Regions from separate parts of the Bradyrhizobium sp. 159 genome, predicted to be linked through region 2. Evidence: riboswitches for the same ligand, from Rfam matches in the RefSeq annotation. Region 2 holds a riboswitch; each other region holds the start of a gene.
What was found. Region 2 has a riboswitch for cobalamin ahead of IVA96_RS03290 (TonB-dependent receptor). Riboswitches for the same ligand answer to the same signal wherever they lie in the genome.
Positions count from the first base shown of each region.

Region 1: linked by a shared signal. The riboswitch ahead of metE (5-methyltetrahydropteroyltriglutamate--homocysteine S-methyltransferase) and the one ahead of IVA96_RS03290 (TonB-dependent receptor) in region 2 are both predicted to bind cobalamin.
Region 3: linked by a shared signal. The riboswitch ahead of IVA96_RS20320 (TonB-dependent receptor plug domain-containing protein) and the one ahead of IVA96_RS03290 (TonB-dependent receptor) in region 2 are both predicted to bind cobalamin.

Region 1 covers NZ_JADPKE010000081.1:19,873-23,775, reverse strand. Annotated here, with positions in the region: gene metE (5-methyltetrahydropteroyltriglutamate--homocysteine S-methyltransferase) at 1-2,166, opposite strand, end outside; cobalamin riboswitch at 2,266-2,466, opposite strand; gene IVA96_RS21650 (hypothetical protein) at 2,643-2,780, opposite strand; gene IVA96_RS21645 (4Fe-4S binding protein) at 3,418-3,621, opposite strand.
Region 2 covers NZ_JADPKE010000018.1:191,619-195,521, forward strand. Annotated here, with positions in the region: gene IVA96_RS03290 (TonB-dependent receptor) at 1-2,035, opposite strand, end outside; cobalamin riboswitch at 2,152-2,354, opposite strand; gene IVA96_RS03295 (histidine phosphatase family protein) at 2,427-2,999, shown strand; gene cobT (nicotinate-nucleotide--dimethylbenzimidazole phosphoribosyltransferase) at 3,006-3,903, opposite strand, start outside.
Region 3 covers NZ_JADPKE010000072.1:27,031-30,933, forward strand. Annotated here, with positions in the region: gene IVA96_RS20315 (TonB-dependent receptor) at 1-665, opposite strand, end outside; gene IVA96_RS20320 (TonB-dependent receptor plug domain-containing protein) at 791-1,774, opposite strand; cobalamin riboswitch at 1,882-2,077, opposite strand; gene IVA96_RS20325 (GDCCVxC domain-containing (seleno)protein) at 2,425-2,634, shown strand; gene IVA96_RS20330 (hypothetical protein) at 3,257-3,613, shown strand; partial or broken gene ihpA (divalent metal ion exporter subunit IhpA) at 3,667-3,903, shown strand, end outside.

The DNA.
Region 1 (3,903 bases), on a different contig from region 2:
CTTGATTTCCGCCGCTGCGGGAATGCGCGGTGAATGAATGTCATAGACGCCGGGCCCGATCTCATTGGGATATTTGTAGCTCTTGAAGGCCTCGAGCAATTCCATCTTAGAACGGGACGTCTCGATTGAAATGACGTCAGCATCCATTGCTGCGATCGCATCGATGATTTCGTTGAACTCGGAATAGCACATGTGGGTATGGATCTGAGTTCCGTCGGCGACAGAGGACGAGCAAACGCGGAAGCTGTCCACTGCCCAATCGAGATAGTTCCTCCACTGCGATTTGCGTAGCGGCAATCCCTCGCGCAACGCAGCCTCGTCGATCTGGATCATGGTCGCTCCAGCCGCCTCAAGATCGATCACCTCATCTCGGATCGCAAGAGCGATCTGACGGCATGTCTCGCTCCGCGAGATGTCGTCGCGGACAAACGACCAGTTCAGGATCGTCACCGGTCCGGTCAGCATAGCCTTGACGGGTTTCTTAGTCAGAGACTGCGCGAAGCGCCACCATTCAACGGTCATCGGCTTCGGCCGGGAGACATCTCCGAACAGGATAGGCGGACGAACGTACCGCGACCCATAAGACTGAACCCAGCCGTGCTTGGTGAAAGCGAATCCCAACAGCTGCTCGGCAAAGTATTGAACCATGTCATTGCGCTCGAACTCACCGTGTACGAGCACGTCCAGGCCGATATCTTCCTGCCACTGCACGGTACGGGCTGTCTCCGCTTTCAGAAGCTGCTCGTACTGCGCGTCATTCAGCGCTCCCCGCGCATGAGCCGCACGCGCATTCCGGACGTCGACCGTTTGCGGGAAGGACCCGATGGTTGTCGTTGGAAACATCGGCAATGCGAACGCGACCCGCTGGACGTCGGCACGCTGGGTGAACGCATTGCGACGGCGACGCATGCTATCGTCGATCGCGGCCATTCGTCCGGCGACATTCGCATTGTGGATCTCGGGCGATGTTTCGCGGGTCACGGCTGCGTCCTCGGAAAGCGCAAGTTCATCGGCCACCTCGGCAGCATGGCCGGCCAGCGCTTTGCCCAATATCGAAAGTTCCTTGAACTTCTGAACTGAGAACGCCAGCCACGTCTTCAGATTGGGATCGAGATCGGTCTCTAGCTCAATGTCGATCGGAACATGAAGCAGCGAGCAGGAAGGAGCAATCTGAACACGGTCCCTGCCCAGCTTTTTGACCAAAGGGGCAAGTTGGTCGAGCAGCGCCGCAAGATTGGAGCGCCAGACGTTGCGACCATCAACCACGCCTAGCGAGACCACGAGATCTCTGCGGGCTGTGGCGACAATTGCGTCCAACTGGTCGGGTGCCCGAACCAGATCGACATGAAGCCCGGCAACGGGCAAGGCAAGGGCTGTTTCAAGATTGTCGCCGATAGCGCCGAAATAAGTGGCCAGCATGATTTTAAGGGCCGGCACAACCTTTGCGAAATGAGCATAGGCCCGGCGGACAGCCGCCCGCGACGCTTCGTCGATGTCCATCACCAGGCATGGCTCGTCGAGCTGAACCCATTCAGCACCGCACGAGGCTAGTTCGCGGAGCACATCGACATAGACTGGGAGGAGCCTATCAAGCAGCGACAGCGGATTGAATGCGGGATTTGCGCTTTTGCCGAGCTTCAGGAAAGTGACTGGGCCAACTAGGACGGGGCGCGTTTGGTAGCCGAGGCTTTTTGCCTCCTCATATTCCTCGATCGGCTTTCGAGAGGAATACTTAAAGATCTGATCCTGGTGAAATTCCGGCACCATGTAGTGGTAGTTGGTATCGAACCACTTCGTCATTTCCTGTGCGGCTACGCCTGGCCCATGCTGAGTGTGATCACCGTCCTGAGCGCCACGTGCCATGGCGAAGTAGGTCTTGAGCGACACAGCACCTTCGGTCCAGCCGTAGACGTCGGGAATGGCTCCGACCATTACGCTGGTATCGAGCACCTGATCGTAGAGCGAGAAGTCATTCGAAGGAATGACCGTCACACCGCAGGATTTCTGCCGTGCCCAATTAGCGGCACGAAGTCCACTCCCCGCCTCGAGGAGCTCGGCTTCGCTGGAGTTTCCCGCCCAGTAGCTCTCGAGCGCGAACTTGAGTTCGCGTCGTGGGCCGATGCGTGACGTCCCCAATGTGGCAACGGGAAGCGAAAGAATAGACATAGATCAGACCCCATAATTGGGGCAAAGGCCATGGCGGACGCATGCAGCGAATATCGCGTGAGCGACAGCTGCTTGGCGCACACCGGGACACCCCGCCCGTGGACGATATATTGTCGAGGCAGGTCTCCTGGCTCGCGGGTCGTCGCTGCTGTCCGGCCTTCCCGAAGCCGCATGGCTTCAGTGACTTCGTTGGACAGCGGCTCGCCGCTTACAGTTGCGGGGGCAGCGCCGGCATTGCACCGGCTTCCCTCTTAGCTCCGGATCAAACGAAATCCGAAGACCACGACGGCTGGCATTAGACGCACGAGGATCGATCCGTCAACCTACTAAGTGTTGCCGCGATATTGCCCAAGCGATTGCCAGCTGTACCAGTTAGGGCACAACGGTCTTACTCCCGGCCTGGTAAAAACGCGTGGATCTGTGAAGCCTCCGCTTATGAATGCGTCCGCTCAACACCCTCTTGGCGTAGTCGTGAGCTAACGCGAGCAGAACGAACGCGCTGGGCGCTTCGACATCTGCGTGATCGCGACAAGCCTGGTCTTTTCCGTCAGCAGCTTCTCGAACTCGCCCGTGAGGAAGTTGCGATCATGCTCGGCCGACATCCGCTTGAACACAGCGCCATGAGGCTCCTTAGGGTTGCCAAGGCCGGGATTGCTCCAGGATCGCACGGATGATCAGGTCGGACTGCCTGTGTTCGGCGGACCCCGCGACGAGCCGCGAGCTCGATCGCCTCCGTGGCGTTGGTCAAGATGATCTCCTCGGTGCGCCAAGCACTTACGTGCTGAGCGACTTTGGCGCGCCTTCGTTGTTTCCGTCGCCGCTGGCGAGTAGTGCAGCCTGGACGTTGGCCTGCGCGACATCGCAGGAACAGTTCCGGACCTCAGGATGCACGCTGACTTGCGAAACTGGAGTAAGCGGCGAGAGCGCGGGCGGCGGGGATCCTGCTATGACCCTAGGCTCATGCACGCGTGCATGGTGACCACGGCCAAGCGGATGCCGAGCTTCTCGCACGTCTTCAGGATCTCCGGACCGATCTCGTCGCATCGAGACCGTCTCTTCGGCTTCGAAGTGACGTCGCTTTAGATATCCTGCAGAGCCCTTCGAGGGCTTCTCGGAGTCGATCGGCGCCTTAAGGTCATAACGATGTTGATCGACCTCGATCCGCCCCACGCGGTCGGCGGCCTCCACAAGCGCGACATCTACTACTTCGTTAGCGAAATCGAGCGGTGAAGCCTTCTGGACGCGGGCTGCTTATGCTGTCTTAGACGGGACACAGGTGTCAGGCACCGGACAGACCACCGCACATTGCGGCGTGTCGGAATGGCCCTCGCACTCCGTGCACTTTTTGACATCGATAACGTAAATGTCGCGCTTGAGGCTGATCGCCGCGTTGGGACACTCGAACTCACATGCCCCACAAACGGTGCATTGCGAAGCGACGATCTTGTAAGCCATGCCTTCCGACTCCTTAGGCGAGCGATGCCATTGGCGATCCCTTTCAAATGCCGTGCCAAGGACAGACGCGCTAAATGATGGGCAATTTGCCCCAAGGTGCTGTCCCGGGTCTGAGACCATGCTACATCTGCGACAGCAACGGGCCACTCAATTTCAAGCTATGCGAGCCCTCAGGCCCTACTCCGAGAGCCAGTGGCGACTCGACCGCTGGGAGCTTCCGTCGTTTGTCTGGCATGGCAGCGCGGGGCCAAGCGACGCTCGACGATTCCGAAACCGGCGGCG
Region 2 (3,903 bases):
GCGGCACGTTCGGCGGCGTGTTGCCGGAGAATGAGCCGCCGGCAAAATTGTAGTCGGCATAGCGCGCATCGACAAAGGCGATGTTGCCCCAGAGACGCAGGGGCTCGATCGGGCGCACGGACGCCGCGAGTTCCACGCCCTTCGACTCCTGCCGTCCGGCGATATTCAACTGCATGCCGCCGGCCGCGGCGTAGACGTTCTTGCGCACAATGTCGTAGGCGGAAAAAGACCACTCCGCCCTGTTGTCCCAGAACAGATGCTTGACGCCGGTCTCATAAGTGCGCGCGGTCGTCAGTTCGAGCGGCTGGGTCGGCCCGAGCAGAAAGATGTTGTTGGCGGAGATATCAGCGCCGGTGGCGTACTGGCTGAAGAAGGTCAGGCCGGGCACGGCCTCCCAGGTGTAGCCGATGCGACCGGTGACCGGCGCCCAGTCTTTCGTGAACGGAAAGCCAGCCTTCTCCAGGCCGTTCTTATCGGTCGAGTTGCGGTCGAGCCCGATATGCTCGACGCGCAGGCCGCCGACCAGTGCGAAGGTACGTGTCAGCTTCAGCCGGTCCTCGAACGACAGCGCCTCATTGTCGATGCGCGCGGTTTGCTGCTGGATCGTGAGCGGGCCGTAAAAGCCGCGGTCGGGATTGACCAGCGAAACGGAATCGCCTGGGAAGTTTGCCGCACCCGGCCTGACGAAGTCGAGATAGCTTGACGACAACGTCGTGACCAGCCGGTTGTCGAAGCCTGCAATGTTCGTGTCCCAGATCAGGTCGGTGATGTTGCCCACCAGCCGCTGGCTGTGCGCGACATAGAAGCGTTCACGATCGACCATGTTCGTCGTGGAATTGAACGCCTCGATCTCGTTGTTGAACCAGGTCCGTTCTGCACCGTAGCCATATGCCTGGCTCTTCAGCGTCAGGTCCGGCGCGAGCTTCAGCTCGAAGCCACCGCGCAGCCACACCTCCTGGGCGGCGTTGCGATTGTCGAGGACGTTGTAATTGGTGTTGAAGGTGCGGTCGTCAATGGTGACGGCGCCGAGATTGCTTCCGTTGTAGTTGGAGACGTAATTGCCGGAGACGATCCCCGTCGTCGCGTGCGAGCCGCTGAAGGCGATCGGCACCAGCGGCGCGCCCCAATAGGCTTTGGAGCGGTCCTCCCTGTATTCGATTGCGCCCCAGATCTTGAGACTGTCCGAGATGCGGTAATTGAGCTGGCCGGACGTGCCGAACGTCTTGACGTTGGTGTCGTCGGCAAAGCCGTTGAGGGTGGAACGGCTGATGTCGACGCGATAGTCCAGGCCCTGCACGTTGGTGCTGCCACCCGAGCCATAGTGGACGCGGAACGAGTTCAGGGAATCCCAAGAGAAATCAGCCTCGTTCCGGACCGGTCCTGTATGCGGCTGCTTGGTGACGAAGTTGATGGCGCCGCCGGCAGCGCCCTCGCCTGAAATCAGCGAGGCCGGACCTTTCAGGAATTCAACGGCCTCCAGATTGGCGGTGTCTACGATCCGCGAGGTCATGTTCTGCGGACCGATCTTGATGCCGTTGTAGAGCGTGTTGATCTGGCTGTTGGTGAAGCCGCGCATGGAGAAGGCTGAAGGTTCAGCCGGATTGTCGCCGGAGGTGACGCCGACCGCGCCCTGCGCCACTTCGGAGACAGTGCGATAGCTCTGCTCGCGCATCGTCTCGGCCGAGATGACTTCGGCGGTCGCCGGCGTTTCACGCACGGTGAGGCCGAGCCGCGAGGCGCTTTCAGCCACAGCATTGCTGTTGAGCGGCGTTGGTGCCGCGGCGGCCGGCACGACAGGCTTGGGCGCTGCGGATGCAGTCGCTGGCCTGCGCGCCGTTGCACGGCGTGTGCCCTGCGCCTCCCGGCCCGCCGGCTTGGCCTGCTTGCGGGATTGGGCGGGCGACACCTCGACCGGCGGCAGCGACTCGCGGACCTGCTGCGCCCGGGCGGCAGATACATCGACGGCGGCCAGTGACGTAAGCGCCGCGGAGGCAAGCAGGAAGCGGTGCGGTCGTACAAAAAGGAGACAAGACACGGTTTTCGAAACCTCGGTATGACGTCAGTGGCACGTCACAGCGAACGAGGTCTCACCTTTGGCCTGTCAGCCCTTCGATGAAGCCGAATGTCTGTACTCCCCGACCGACATCTTCGCGTGTGACCACGGCTGACGGCAGGTCTCCTGGCTCGCGGGTCGTGACCGCTTCGTCGCCTTCCCGGGACCGAGGACCCAGTGGCTTCTGACGAAGGATTCACCGCTTACAGTTGCGGGGGCAGCCGCGGCATTGGGGACGAATTCCCCGCACCGCATTCCCTTTTCATCCCCTCTCGGGGAAACCGTCGCCAGCATCTAGGATTACGATCAAGACGGAGTCAATGTGCAAGCTGCGGCGTTATTGCCACAGCAACCAACTTCCTTGGAGACGAGCATGGAAGGCGAGACCTTCCTCTGGCTGATACGGCATGCGCCGGTCGATGGCGTCACAGGGACGATCCATGCCGCCGATGCCCCGGCCGATCTTCGCGATCGCGCGCAGCTAGAGGCACTGCGGCAGTCTCTGCCGAGAGGCGCGGCGAGCCATGCGAGCCCAGCGCGGCGCACGATCGAGACCGCGCATGCGCTGGGACTCGCGCCCGAGCTGATCCCCGAATTCGGGGAACAGGATTTCGGCGCATGGACCGGCCGTCGGCATGACGAGATCGGCGCGGCCGGGGACGAGGCCTATGCGCAATTCTGGAGCGATCCGGCGCGCGGACGTCCGCCGGGCGGCGAGAGCTTTGCGGATCAGGTCGCGCGCGTCCGGCTTGGGCTCTCGCGGATCGGCGCGGTCTCCGCAACGCTCGTCGTGCATTCCGGCACGATCCGCGCCGCGCTGTGCATCGCGCTGGATCTGACGCCGCACGCCGCCTTGCGCTTCGTGATCGATCCGCTGTCGCTCACCCGGATCGACCGGCTCGCCACTGGGTGGCGCGTCGTCTCCGTCAATCAGCGGATGGCCTGAGCCCGATCAGGCCGGGCGATCCGGCACATTGGCTTGCGCAAAAGTCGCCATCCCGTTGTGGAGCGCGCAAGCCGACCGCACCAGCGGCAACGCGATCGCAGCGCCGGAGCCCTCACCGAGCCGGAGATCGAGGCTGATCAGCGGCTGCACGTTCAGCGCACGCAGCACCAGCCGATGCCCCTGCTCCGCCGATTGATGCGACGGCAGCAGGAACGGCCGGCACGATGGGTTGATCTGCACCGCCACCAGCGCCGCGACCGACACGATGAATCCGTCGATCAATACGGGAAGGCGGCGTTGCGCCGCCGCGATGATAGCGCCGCAGATCGCCGCGATCTCGAGACCGCCGACGGCACACAAGATGTGTTCGGGCGAAGCCCCCGCAATACCGTGGCGCGCAATCGCGGCATCGATCACCCGCGCCTTGTGCGCGCGGCCGGCCGCGTCGATTCCGGTGCCGCTGCCCGCGATTTCCTCGGCGCTGATGCCGAGCAGACTCGCCGCAATGGCCGCCGAGACCGTGGTGTTGCCAATGCCCATCTCGCCGAAGATCACCAGATCAGGCCGGCCGACTTCCGCGCGCGCAACCGCGCGCTGGCCGGCCGCGAAGGCGAATGCCAGTTCCGCCGGCTCAAGTGCAGCTTCCTCGCTGAAATCGCGCGTGCCGCTCCGCGGCTTGTCGGTGACGACGCCCGCCATCTGTTCCTGCGCCAGCGTGCCGGCGTCGACCACCTCCAGGCTGGAGCCAAGCTCACGCGCCAGCACTGAGATCGCGGCGCCACCGGACGCAAAATTCGCCATCATTGCGATGGTCACAGCTTGAGGATAGGCCGACACACCCTGCGCAACGATGCCGTGATCGCCGGCGAAGACGATGATCGGCACGCGCGCGGCGCGAGGAGAT
Region 3 (3,903 bases), on a different contig from region 2:
TTGTTCTTCACGATCTCATAGCCGGCCAGGGTCCATTCGCCGCGGCCGCCCCAGAACGATTGCTTGACACCGATTTCGACCTGCTTGCCGGTCGCCAGGTCGAAGTTCTTGTTTGCGGAGGACAGTGAGACGAGCCCTCCGACCGGGTCGGCCGCGGTGGCATATTGGGCATAGAAAGCGAGATCCTTGACCGGTGCATAGACGGCGCCGGCGCGCCAGGTCGTCGAAGAGAACGATTTCTCGAAGCTGTTGGCGGGCGAGACATAGTCGGTGCGCGCGATTGTCGGTTCATCCTGACGTATGCCGGCAATCAAGGACAGTTGCTCGGTGACCGACAGCCTGTTCTCGGCAAACAGCGCGTACTGGTTGGTTACGCTGCCATAGCCGGGAACTGTGGGGTTCGGGCTGTTGAATACGCCTGGAGCGAAACTGAATGGGTTGACGGACGACGAGCCGCCGTAAGGTGAATTGTTGGTGTAGGTAAAATTGATGCTGTTGACGTCGAAACCTGCGACGAACTCATTGGCCATGCCAAGGACATGTCCGCGGAATTTCGCATCCATGCGATTGCCGACCTGCTGCTGATCGTGAAAAATCTCGATATAGCTGCTGCGGTTGATCAGGCCGGTGGCGGGGTTATAGGCGTAGCTTGGACGTCCTTCCAATGTCGCTTGGAGTTCAGATAGTAAAGCGTGTTCTGAACCGAAATTCCATCGGCCACCTGCCATTCAGTTTTCACCTGGTTCCAGCTATCCTGGTAGCGGATGTGGCTGTCGCTGACGTTGTAATTCTAGAAGCGGAGAGATTCATCGAGCCTGCCGTTGATCAGCGGCGTGCCGAAGTAGCGCGACGGGTTGCGGTCACCGTAGTCCGTGGACAGTGTCCAGGTGACGTCGTCGTTCTGCTTGATCTGGATCACGGCATGAAGCGCGACGTTCGAGGTGTCGTCGCGATCGACCCAGCCATCCGACATGTTGCCGGAGGCGGTGATCCGATAGGCGACGTCCTTGCTGACCGGACCGCCACTGTCCACCGCAATTCGCCGGGTCATGTTGCTGTCCAGCGACATCTCGGCCTGATTGCGAGGGACCCACAATGGCAGTTTTGAAACCACGTTGATGGCGCCGCCGACCGCGCCCGCGCCGTACATCACCGACGCAGGGCCGCGCAGCACCTCGATGCGCTCGGTCGACCAGGTGTCGAACGGAAAGGCCACCGTCCCGGCGCCGATATAGAGCTGGGTGCCGTCATACAGCGTCATGACGGAGCCAAGGCCCGTGAAGCCGCGGGTATTGAACGAGACGCCGCCATTGCCCGGTGCCGGGCTCGCCGTGAAGCCGGTGGCGTTTTGCGTCACCGCGTCGAGGATGTTCTGCTGGCCGCGTTCGGCGATGGTTTCAGCGGAGATCACCTCCACGCTGGCTGGCGTCTGCAGTCGCGTCAGGCCGAGCCGGCTGCCGGCCGTGCTCGCGCCGGTGAGGTTGAGCGTCGGTGCGGCGAAGACAGGACCAGTCGGCGCGGCAACCTGTGTACCGGTATTGACAGCTATGTTGCGCTGCTGGCGCAAACGCGCGGCGCTGGCGGTCGCAGAACTGCGTCGGGTGCTTTGGGCCCTCGGCGACGTTGCCGGCGACTGCACCACAACGGGGTCGAGCGTCTGGACCGTCCTTTCGGACTGTGCCCAGCCGTCGGTCGACAAAACCAGGCAGGAGAATGCAGCTGAGCGCAGAATCGCGCGGCGATACCGCGGCGCGAAGATTGTACGGGAGGTCATCAACAGACTCGCGATAACGTGGCACGTCACCGCGAACGCAGCTTGGCCGCTGCCTCAAGAAGAAGGCAGCCCCAACACCCACCAGGACACCCCGCCCAATGTGCTCGCGTGTGACCACGACTGACGGCAGGTCTCCTGGCTCGCGGGTCGTTACCTCTCGCCGCCTTCCCAGGTCCGCAGGCCCAGTGGCGTTTGGCGAAGGCTCACCGCTTACAGTTGCGGGGGCAGCCACGGCGTTGGGGGATCCCCGCACCGTATTCCCTATTGATCTCCCGAAGGAGAACCGTCGTTGTCACCCTAGTTTTATTTGCAAACGGCTGTCAATTGGATGTTTCGCTGCGGCAGAAGTCAGCGCGTGGCGCCGATCATCAGGCCAAGTCGAGGATTCGACACCGCGGGAGATGGCATGTCAGATCACGCGTCGATCCCTTATGAATTGGTTGCAGCGGTGAGCGTGGTGAGGTCTACTGCTTGCGCACAGGCCGACGAGGTCGCGATCACGACGCACACTACGTTCGACGTCGGTGACAACTCCAATGCCGTTCAAAGCTCCGCACGTATCCTTCGTATCGTTGCCGTTAAGGTGCCCTCCGGGATCAACCAGGCGATGATCGTTGGAAACTGGCTCGCGCGATGCTACGTTAGAGGGCATGCACGTCGAATCCACTCTCATTTGCCCGTCATGCGGCCATCGATCCATTGAGACGATGCCGACCGACGCTTGCCAATTCTTTTACGATTGCCGCGGATGCGGCACCCGGCTGAAGCCTAAATCGGGCAATTGCTGCGTGTTCTGCTCCTATGGCACCGTGCCTTGCCCACCGATCCAAGAGAATGGCAAGGGAGCTTGCTGCGGGTAGTTTGCCGATTTCCTGCGTGTGCCGATGAGTGCACGGGCTTTCGCGCGAGGATAACGCGATCGGCGTTGGGGTCCGGACCTCAATTGCTGCGCCGTCGCTCTTGCCCTAATCACGTGGGAATTCCGCCGCGAGCTCGCGCTAACGGGGCCCATAGAAGTGAACGAACGATGAACGGTACCCCGACAGCTATCGGGATCAGCCAGTACGTGAAATGAGGCAAGTCCTTCCAAAGCGGCAACTGCTTTCCATTGTCGACGTAGAACGATCGGGCGCTGGATCGACCTGAGTGGACCGCCGTCGATTCGAGCGGCGGCCGGGTCAACATCATTTCTTCCGCGGAAGACGTGGCCGACCGCATCGCCGACTTCATCAAGCAGACACGATACACGACAGGAGGGAGCATGCAGCATCGATCCACGCTTCGCGCGAGCCTCTCGGACTATTTGGCACCCTTGCCGTGCGCGAGGCAGCTGGAGCTCAGAGCTGCCGCCTATTCCGTCAAGCGTTCCCTCCCGTGACTTGAGCCCCCGGTTCCCGGATCATAATGATGTAACACTGTTGCGGATCGACACCCCGGCCTAGTGCATGGTACCGGTCATCGCCCGATCGATCGGAACCCCGAGTGACCCTTTCCTTCAGATTTGGCCGTATCCTGCCGCGCTCGCTGCGCGGTGCGATGACCATATTTGTGATCGCGACCTACCTGATCGCCGGCGTGCTTCACGGCGTGTGCGATCTGGATGTCACAAATTCGTCGCCCAATGTTGTCGTCTCCTTCGCCGACAAGGGCATCGGCCATTCCGACAAGGGCGCTTTGGCCGACCATCACTGTCACGGCTGCTTCTCCGTCTCCGTTCCGGCCCCAGTGATTGCAGCGGTAGCCGTGATGCGCCCGATAGAGATGGTACCCACGCTGCAGGTCGTTCGGCGCGGTCTGCCGCCCGGAATCGACCCACCGCCCCCGAAATTCCTGACCTGAAATGACCGCTGGGCGCATCGCGCCCTAGATCCGTCTTTCGTCAGGTTTTCACCATGTTTCCAAAGTGCGTCACGCGTTTCGCGTGCGCGACGGCGTTGCTGGTCAGTCCCTGGTTGCGCGGTGTCGCATTCGCAGACCCTCAACCTCGGAGCGGCGCTGCAGCGCGCGCTCGCGACCAGTCCGCGCCTGACGGCTGCCGAGCGCGACGTCGGGATCGCCGCCGGCCAGCGCATCCAGGCGGGGGCACTGCTCAATCCGGAACTGTCCTACGAACAGGACAATTCTTTCGG